3 regions of the Actinomadura meridiana genome follow, and region 1 is predicted to be linked to each of the others. Evidence: predicted binding sites of a transcription regulator. Region 1 holds the regulator's gene; each other region holds the start of a gene.

Region 1 (3,272 bases):
GCACGGTCGCGGCGTGCCGGCCCTCGGGGCCGTCGAGGACGACGCTGCCGCGTTCCAGCGCGTCCGTCCCGGCGAGGAACACCGGCGGGCTCATGCGGAATCCCTAATCACCGTGTTTGGAGGGGCCGCGGAGTCCTTCCTGGTAGGCCTCCGCCGCCGCTCTTCAGTGCTGGTTGAAGACGTCCTTGATGCGGGAGAACATGCCGCGCTGGCCCGGCGCGAACTTGCCGGGCGGACGTTCCTCGCCGCGCAGCGTGGCGAGCCGCCGCAGCAGCTCCTCCTGCTCCTCGTCGAGCCGGTTCGGCGTCTCCACGTTCACATGGATCATCAGGTCACCGCGGCCGCTCTCGTTGAGATGCCGGACGCCCCGGTTGTACAGCGTGATGACCTGCCCGGACTGGGTGCCGGGCTTGATGTCGACGCTCTCGGTGGCGTCCAGGGTCTCGATGCTGACGCTGGTGCCGAGCGCCGCCGCCGTCATCGGGATCTCGACCGTGCAGTGCAGGTCGTCGCCCTCCCGCTCGTAGATCGCGTGGGCCTTCTCCACGATCTCCAGGAACAGGTCGCCGGGCGGGCCGCCGCCGGGGCCGACCTCGCCCTCCCCGGCGAGCTGGATGTGGATGCCGTTCTCCACCCCGGCCGGGATCTTGACCTTGACGGTCCGGCGGGTGCGGACGCGGCCCTCGCCGGAGCACTCGGTGCACGGGTTGCGGATCACCGAGCCGAACCCGCCGCACGCGGGGCACGGCCGGGCCGTCATGACCTGGCCGAGGAACGACCGCTGGACCTGCTGGACCTCGCCCCGGCCGTGGCAGGTGTCGCACGTGTCGGGGTGGGTGCCGGGCGCGCAGCCCGAGCCCTCACAGCTGGTGCAGGCGACCGCGGTGTCGATGGACAGCTCGCGGGTCGTGCCGAACGCGGTCTCGCTCAGGTCGAGTTCGACCCGCAGCGTCGCGTTGCGGCCGCGCCGCGCCCTGGACCGGGGGCCCCGGGACGCCGCGGTGCCGAAGAAGGCGTCCATGATGTCGCTGAACGGGAACCCGGCGCCGCCGAACCCGCCGGCGCCCGCGCCGCCGCTCGGCGCGAACGGGTCGGCGCCGAGGTCGTACATCTCGCGCTTCTTCGGGTCGGAGAGCACCTCGTACGCCTGGGTGATCTCCTTGAACCTGTCCTGGGTCTCCGGATCCGGGTTGACGTCCGGGTGGAGCTCCCGCGCGAGCCGCCGATAGGCCTTCTTGACCTCGTCGGGGCTGGCGTCCCGCCGGACGCCCAGGGTCGCGTAGTAGTCGTTGGCCACTTACGACCCCGCCAGGATCTGTCCCACGTAGCGTGCCACTGCCCGTACCGCTCCCATCGTGCTGGGGTAATCCATGCGTGTAGGCCCGAGCACTCCCAGCCGGGCCAGGGTGAGGTCGCCCACGCCGTAGTCGGCGGCGACGACCGAGGTGGACCGGAGCCCCAGGTCGGGGTTCTCGGTGCCGATCCGCACCGTAACCTTAGAGGAGTCGCCGGTCTCGCCGAGCAGCCGCATCAGGATCACCTGCTCCTCCAGCGCCACCAGGACGTCCCGCAGGCTCTGCGAGAAGTCCACTGCGGCGAGGTTCGCCGCACCCGCGAAAACGATCTTCTCCTCGTGCTTGTCGACCAGTGTCTCAAGCAGCACCGACAGGACCGCCGCCGCGAGCGGCCGTTCGTCGGGGGTCACCTTGTTCGGCAGGTCGACGAGCGCCGTCGGGACGTCGCCGAGACCGAGCCCGTCGAGACACGTGTTCAGCAACGCCCGCAGGTGCCCGATCGATTCCTCCGAGAGCGCGTCCGGCTTGCTCTGCGCGGACGGCCCGCCGGACCCGCCGGAGCCGTGCGGCGGGACGTCGATCACCCGCTGCTCCACCCGCCCGGTGTTGGTGATCAGGACGAGCAGCAACCGGCCCTCGGCGACCGGGACGAGTTCGACGTGCCGCACCGACGAGCGGGTCAGCGACGGGTACTGCACGACGGCGACCTGCCGGGTGAGCTGCGCGAGGAGCCGCACCGTGCGGCCGACGACGTCGTCGAGGTCGTAGGCGCCGGACAGGAACGTCTCGATCGCGCGGCGCTCGGCGACCGACAGCGGCTTGATCGTGGACAGCCGGTCGACGAACAGCCGGTAGCCCTTGTCGGTGGGGACGCGCCCGGCGCTGGTGTGGGGCTGGGTGATGTACCCCTGCTCCTCCAGGACCGCCATGTCGTTGCGGATGGTGGCCGGGGACACCCCGAGGTTGTGCCGGTCGGTCAGGGCCTTGGAGCCCACCGGTTCGTTGGTGGAGACGAAGTCCTCCACGATGGCGCGCAGGACCGCGAGCTTCCGGTCGTCCAGCACCCGATCACCTCCTTCGTCCCGCCGGGCCCGAGCGGTCGGCTCGGACCGCCCCGCCGTGCCGGGCGGCCGGTCCGGTGAGCGTCACCGCACCGACTGGCACTCCTTGCTCCCGAGTGCCAAGTGTACGGCCCGGAGGCCGCACTCTGGAGGGTCCGCCCGGACCCGTACGGCTGCGCGATCTTATCTCCTTGGACTCCGCCACCGATTCGCGCCGACCGTCCGTCCGGTGGCCGCCCCGTGGGCGACCCGTGGGCGACCCGTGGGCGACCCGTGGCCGTTCGCGCCACGCCGGGAGACGAGGGACGACGCCACCTGGGCGTCCGTCCGGGTTAATGTGCGGATCCGTGCGGAGTAAGAACTATGGAAACGACGTGCTGGCCGGTGACTGGCGTCGGCCGCGCAAGGGCCAGATCCCCGAGGTCCCGGCCGAACCGGGGCTCGTCGCCGAGGACCCCGACAGCGGGTTCTGCGGCGCGGTCGTCGGCTGCGACAAAACCGGCGTCACGCTGGAGGACCGGTTCGGCAAGCGGCGGGTGTTCCCGCTGACCAAGTCGGGTTTCCTGATCGACGGAAAACCGGTCACGCTCGTCCGGCCCGCGCCGCCGGACGCGGCGTCGCGCGGGCGGGCGCGGTCGGCGTCCGGGTCGATCGCCGTCCAGGGGCTGCGGGCCCGGGTGGCGAAGGAGAGCCGCATCTACGTGGAGGGCGTCCACGACGCGGAGCTGGTCGAGAAGATCTGGGGCCACGACCTGCGGGTCGAGGGCGTCGTCGTGGAGTACCTCGAAGGCGTGGACGACCTGCCCCCCATCGTCGAGGAGTTCGGCCCTGACACCGACCGCCGCCTCGGCGTCCTCGTCGACCATCTGGTGGACGGCTCCAAGGAGTCCCGGATCGCGGCGCGGGTGTCGTCGCC
Region 2 (3,272 bases), on a different contig from region 1:
GATCTGGTTGATCCGGCCGGTGATGTCGTCCGCGGAGCCCTCACCGTCGACGATGGTGGTTTCGTCCTTGGTGACGGTGATGCGGCGGGCGCGGCCCAGGTCCTCCAGGCCGATGGAGTCGAGCTTGAGGCCGATGGCCTCGCTGACGACCTGGCCGCCGGTCAGGGTGGCCATGTCGCCCAGCATCGCCTTGCGGCGGTCGCCGAAGCCCGGCGCCTTCACCCCGACGGAGGTGAACGTGCCGCGGATCTTGTTGGCGACCAGCAGCGCCAGGGCCTCGCCCTCGACGTCCTCGGCCACCACGAGCAGCGGCTTCTTGGTCTGGGCGACCTGCTCGGCCAGCGGCAGGAACTCCTGCACGTTGGAGATCTTGCCGTCCACGATGAGCACGTAGGCGTCCTCCAGGACGGCCTCCATGCGCTCGGGGTCGGTGACCATGTGCGGCGACAGGTAGCCCTTGTCGAACTGGAGGCCCTCGGTGAACTCCAGTTCGAGGCCCATGGTGTGGGCCTCCTCGACGGTGATGACGCCGTCCTTGCCGACCTTCTCGAACGCCTCCGCGATCAGCTCGCCGATCTGCGGGTCCTGCGCGGAGATGGTCGCGACGTGCGCGATCTCGCCCTTCTCCTCGACCTCGCGGGCCGTCTTGAGGAGCTGGTCGGACACGTACTGGGCGGCGACGTCGATGCCGCGCTTGAGCGCCAGCGGCGACGCCCCGGCCGCCACGTTTCGGGTGCCCTCCCGGACCACGGCCTGCGCGAGGACGGTCGCCGTGGTGGTGCCGTCGCCCGCGATGTCGTTGGTCTTGGTCGCCACTTCCTTGGCGAGCTGGGCCCCCAGGTTCTCGTAGGGGTCCTCCAGCTCCACCTCGCGGGCGATGGTGACACCGTCGTTGGTGATCGTCGGCGCGCCGAACTTCTTGTCGATGACGACGTTGCGGCCGCGCGGGCCGATCGTCACCTTGACGGCGTCCGCGAGAGCGTTGACGCCGCGCTCAAGAGCCCGGCGAGCGTCCTCCTCGAACTCCAGGATCTTCGCCATGCGGATTCTCCTCTTTCACGCGATTCGCCCCGACCGGCCCGCCGAAGGCGGCGCCGACCGGGGCGGGTGCATCACGTTCTCGGTGATTACTTCTCGATGACGGCGAGCACGTCGCGGGCGGAGAGGACGAGGTAGTCCTCGTTGTTGTACTTGACCTCGGTGCCCCCGTACTTGCTGTAGAGCACGACCTCGCCGACCTTCACGTCGACCGGGACGCGCTCGCCCTTGTCGTCGACGCGACCCGGACCGACGGCAAGGACGGTGCCCTCCTGGGGCTTCTCCTTGGCGGTGTCCGGAATGACCAGGCCCGACGCGGTGGTGGTCTCGGCCTCAAGCGGCTGGACGACGATGCGGTCCTCGAGCGGCTTGAGAACAACCTTGGTGGCGGTCGTCACGATCTGACCTCCCCTTCGATTGGTCCTCGGCCGACCACGGATGGCCGGCCAGCACTTTGTGACAGAAGAGGCGACCCTGGACCGGCCTGCCGTCGCGGGTGTCAGACCGACCTTCGTCGCTGTTTGGCACTCTCAGTCGGAGAGTGCCAGTCATGGAGACTATTCCGTGCCCGGTAAGCAGTCAACACGGACACGGAGCGGCACGGCAGTCGTCGACCCCTGTTCACCGGCGGCTAACTTCCCCCCATGGACATGGTGTCATTCCAGGCTTTGCGGGGCCCGTCCGGCCAGGCACTTCTCGCCGAGGCGACGGATCTGGACGTGACCGACGACGGTCTGCTGGCGGCGGCCTCCCGGCTGCGCGAGCGCCACGATGACCCCGGGGTCGTGCGCGCGGCTCTGACTCAGGTGCGGTTGCGCAAGCGCGCGCGAGTGAAGTTCGGCGGCGACGCCGACCGCATGTACTTCACGCAGAAGGGGCTGGAGCAGTCCACCCGCGCGAGCGTGGCGTCGTATCGTGCGCGGCGCTTCGCGGACCGTCTGCCTGGTGCGCGTGTCCTGGAACTGGGGTGCGGGATCGGCGCCGACCTCATCGCGCGAGCGCGCGCGGGCCTCACCGGGGAAGGCGTGGAGCTTGACCCTCTGACAGCCGAGGTGGCTGCGGCCAACGTGGCCGCATTGGGGTTGGACGGTCTCGCCTCCGTGCGGGTGGGTGACGCGACGCTGGAAGACCCGGGCGGGTTCGATGCCGTGTTCGCCGACCCGGGTCGGCGTACCGCGCGAGGCAGGGTCTTCGATCCGAAGTCGTACCAGCCGCCGTTGGACGTCGTTCTGGGCTTGGCCGGGCGTGCTCCCGGCGCGTGTGTGAAGGTCGCGCCAGGTATTCCGCACGAGGCCGTCCCGGACGGTGCCGAGGCGGAGTGGGTCTCGGTCGGCGGCGACGTCAAGGAGGCGGCCCTGTGGCTCGGCGCGCTCGCCGGGGACGTGGGCCGGCGCGCCACGCTGCTCTCGTCCGACGACGATCCACAGGTGTGGACGCTGACCCCGCGAGGCTCGGGCGACCCGGACGTGCGCGCGTGGGGCCGCTACCTGTACGAGCCCGACGGGGCCGTGATCCGCGCCCACCTGGTAGATGAGGTCACGGAGCTGGTCGGGGGCGGGCTCGCGGATCCGCGCATCGCGTACATCACGTCCGACCAGTTGCTGGCCACGCCGTTCGCGTCGGCGTACGAGATCGACGACGTGCTGCCGTTCTCGGTCAAGCGCCTGCGCGCGGAGCTGCGGCGCCGCGAGGTCGGCGTGCTCACCGTGAAGAAGCGCGGCTCGGCGGTGGACGTCGACCAGCTCCGCCGCGCCCTCGGCTTCGGTGGGCGCCGGGCGTCCGGTGGCCCGTCCGGGGAGTTGACGCTGGTGGTGACCCGGGTGGGACGTGACCCGGTCGCGCTGCTGACCCGTCCCGTCGGAAGGCCAGGTCCGGCCCTCGCGTGACATCGAGTCCAAAGATCTTCCCGGCGGCCCGACCGGGCCAAGCCGGACAGCGCGACGCGCCATGCGCGGGCAAATCATCGACGTTTTCCGGCATCGGTTTCACCAGTGATCGCGGGCGCCCGGCAATGCCGCGAACCCGGCCGCTAATCCACGCGCCGTGTTCGAGAAGGCCCAGAACACCAAGCCGAGTTCAGCGACCGGGCCTTCCGCGCCCCTGAATACGTCATCGAAATGGCGCGTCCCCGCCGGGCGGCGGCACATCGCGCCCACGGGTGCCGGTCGAGCGGCGACCGGCGTAGGGCGACATGTACCGACAGGGCCCCACCTCTTGACGGCCCGTCCACGTCC
Region 3 (3,272 bases), on a different contig from region 1:
CGGCCTGGACACCCCCACCCCCGAGGGCGCCCAGATCTCGATCATCCCCGCCGTCGCGGGCGGCTGACGGTTCGACCCTTTTGACCCGGTCCCGGCCCACCCGGGACCGGGTTCGCCCTACGATGGCGCGGTGGCAGAGCACGAGTTGATCCACCTCGCCGACGACCTCGGAAACAGCGTCGTCCTGCGGGTGACGGGCCAGGAGCCCGGCGGTCTCACCGGCATGATCGAGGTCGGCAGCTATTTCGTCAGCGGCGGCATCAGGACCTCCCTGGACGCCGAGGACCTGACCGCCTGGGAGAAGACCCTCGACTCCCTGGCCCAGGGCGCCGACAGCGCGGCCTGGCGCGAAGGCCAACGCGCGACCGAAATCCACCTGGAAATCGACGACCACGACCGCGTACACGTCGCCGTGGTCGACTCCCAGTCCTTCCTGGTAACGGTCGAACTGACGATCGAGGTCGCCAAGGATTGGCTGGACGACCACCGCCAACGCCTGACCGACCTCCGCGCGAACTTCCCCGCCTAAGACTCACCAGGCCCGATGAACGCCCGCCTTGGCCCCCGTCACCAGGGTCGACGGCGGGACGTCATCGGCCACGACCGCCCCGGCCGCGACCACGGAATCACGGCCGATGCTGACACCGGGCAGGATCGTGGCACCGGCCCCGATCCACACGTTCTCCGAAACGTCGATGGGCCCACCGGTCAGCCATTCCCGCCGCTCCCCGGGGTCGACCGGATGTCCCATGGTGATGAACGTGACCTTCGGCCCGACCAGCACCCGCTCGGCGAGCCGGATACCGGCGTAATCAAGGAACGTGCAGTTCTGGTTGACGAACACACGCTCCCCGAGTTCCAGCCGAAGCCCGTGGTCGGTGTAGAAGGGCGGGTAGATCGTCACTCTCTCTGGCAGCGGCTTGCCAAGGATCTGTTCGAACAGATCAGCCTTACCCGCCTCGTCCTCGAAAGGCAGGACGTTCAGCCGGGAGGTGAGCTCGGTGGCCCGCAGCACCCTCTCCGCCATGGCCTGGAACTCGGCACCGTGAATCCGCATGAGATGACCACTGGACATACTGTGATCCTTCCACAGGTGTGTGTGAACTGACCGCGCATGAGTGGCAGTCGTTCGCGCGGCTCCAGGAAACGACTCGCGCCGGCGTCGCTATCGCCAGAGATAGTCATAGCGGGCCGGTGCCTGAGTGACCAGGACCTGCCCGTCTCTGACCTGCCATTCGGTCTGGTGTCCCTCATCGTGGGAGACGAGGAAGAGACCACGGACACGGTCGCCGTCCTCATCGGTGGCGGGAATGGAGGCGATTTCTCGAACTTGGTCGAGGACCTCATCGGAGTTGTACTCGCGAACGGCTCGGGCATAACACGCCGCGTCGAGCCAACCGCCTTCCGGAAAGGGACTCCGTCCCACGCTCAAGTAGACGACCACGGCACGGCTCCGGGTCTGATCCATGAGGACCAGCATCCGCGGCGGCCTGGCCGACCGGAGGAGTGCGAACCCACGGACGTGGTGGGACGTCGCGAAGCCAGCGGGCTCCAGGCGCTCTCGAACGAGGCTTCGACGCAGGTGGGGGTGGGTTGGGGCAGGTTGGTGACGGTCGTGGGGGCGAGGATGTGTGGCGCTTGCACTCGACGGGGTAGAGTGCTAAACAAACGGTTGGCACTCTGCTGTGGAGAGTGACAACTTCACAGTCTGGGATCGGGGCGATGAGGCCTCAGCTCGGCGACGGAATGGCAGTCGTCGGCGGGGGCCGTCCGTCGCGGGCGTCGGCTCGGTCCAGCTAAGCCACCTTGTTCCGGGAGGACTGGAGCCTATGGCTGCAAAGATGATCGCGTTCGACGAGGAGGCCCGTCGCGGTCTCGAGCGCGGCATGAACCAGCTCGCCGACGCCGTCAAGGTGACCCTTGGTCCCAAGGGCCGCAACGTCGTGCTGGAGAAGAAGTGGGGCGCCCCCACGATCACGAACGACGGTGTGTCGATCGCCAAGGAGATCGAGCTCGAGGACCCGTGGGAGAAGATCGGCGCGGAGCTCGTCAAGGAGGTCGCCAAGAAGACCGACGACGTCGCGGGTGACGGCACCACCACCGCCACCGTGCTCGCCCAGGCGCTGGTGCGCGAGGGCCTGCGCAACGTGGCCGCCGGTGCGAACCCGATGTCGCTGAAGCGCGGCATCGAGTCCGCGGTCGAGCGGGTCAGCGAGGAGCTGTCCAAGCTGGCCAAGGACGTGGAGACCAAGGAGCAGATCGCCTCCACGGCGTCCATCTCCGCGGGTGACCCGCAGATCGGCGAGATGATCGCCGAGGCGATGGACAAGGTCGGCAAGGAAGGCGTCATCACGGTCGAGGAGAGCCAGACCTTCGGTCTGGAGCTCGAGCTCACCGAGGGGATGCGCTTCGACAAGGGCTACATCTCGCACTACTTCGTGACCGACCCGGAGCGGATGGAAGCGGTCCTCGAGGACCCGTACATCCTGATCGTTCAGGGCAAGGTGTCGGCCAACAAGGACCTGCTGCCCGTGCTTGAGGGCGTCATGCAGTCCGGCAAGCCGCTGCTGATCATCGCGGAGGACGTCGAGGGCGAGGCGCTGGCCACCCTGGTCGTCAACAAGATCCGCGGGATCTTCAAGTCCGTGGCCGTGAAGGCCCCGGGCTTCGGCGACCGCCGCAAGGCCATGCTGGGCGACATCGCCACCCTGACCGGTGGCCAGGTCATCAGCGAGGACGTCGGCCTCAAGCTGGAGAACACCTCGGTCGACATGCTCGGCCGGGCGCGCAAGATCGTCATCGCCAAGGACGAGACCACCATCGTGGACGGCGCCGGTGACGCCAACGAGATCGCGGGCCGGGTCAACCAGATCCGCACCGAGATCGACAACACCGACTCCGACTACGACCGCGAGAAGCTCCAGGAGCGCCTGGCCAAGCTCGCGGGCGGTGTCGCGGTCATCAAGGCCGGCGCCGCGACGGAGGTCGAGCTCAAGGAGCGCAAGCACCGCATCGAGGACGCCGTCCGCAACGCCAAGGCCGCGGTCGAGGAGGGCATCGTCCCCGGTGGCGGCGTGGCGCTGCTCCAGGCGGGCGCCAAGGCGTTCGACAAGCTGGAGCTCGCGGGCGACGAGGCCACCGGCGCGAACATCGTCAAGCGCGCTCTCGAGGAGCCGCTGAAGCAGATCGCCGTCAACGCCGGCCTTGAGGGCGGCGTCGTGGTGGAGAAGGTTCGCAACCTGACCCCGGGTGAGGGCCTCAACGCCGCGACC

Evidence for each region. The regulator HrcA, encoded in region 1, represses chaperone genes, less so after heat shock. The targets are predictions, from matches to a motif close to TTGGCACTCTCNNNNNGAGAGTGCCAA.
Region 2: groES (co-chaperone GroES) is a predicted target of HrcA. The motif match lies at 1,560-1,586, and genes of this name have one in related genera.
Region 3: groL (chaperonin GroEL) is a predicted target of HrcA. The motif match lies at 1,673-1,699, and genes of this name have one in related genera.

What each region holds. Positions count from the first base shown of each region.
Region 1 is NZ_BAABAS010000005.1:356,978-360,249, reverse strand. It holds gene ABD808_RS10920 (16S rRNA (uracil(1498)-N(3))-methyltransferase) at 1-94, opposite strand, end outside; gene dnaJ (molecular chaperone DnaJ) at 164-1,297, opposite strand; gene hrcA (heat-inducible transcriptional repressor HrcA) at 1,298-2,359, opposite strand; gene ABD808_RS10905 (DUF3097 domain-containing protein) at 2,704-3,272, shown strand, end outside.
Region 2 is NZ_BAABAS010000007.1:294,623-297,894, reverse strand. It holds partial or broken gene groL (chaperonin GroEL) at 1-1,041, opposite strand, end outside; gene groES (co-chaperone GroES) at 1,128-1,436, opposite strand; gene ABD808_RS19440 (class I SAM-dependent methyltransferase) at 1,683-2,924, shown strand.
Region 3 is NZ_BAABAS010000011.1:2,243-5,514, reverse strand. It holds gene ABD808_RS19545 (MoaD/ThiS family protein) at 1-67, shown strand, start outside; gene ABD808_RS19540 (DUF5959 family protein) at 131-529, shown strand; gene ABD808_RS19535 (DapH/DapD/GlmU-related protein) at 533-1,057, opposite strand; gene ABD808_RS19530 (hypothetical protein) at 1,166-1,468, opposite strand; gene groL (chaperonin GroEL) at 1,830-3,272, shown strand, end outside.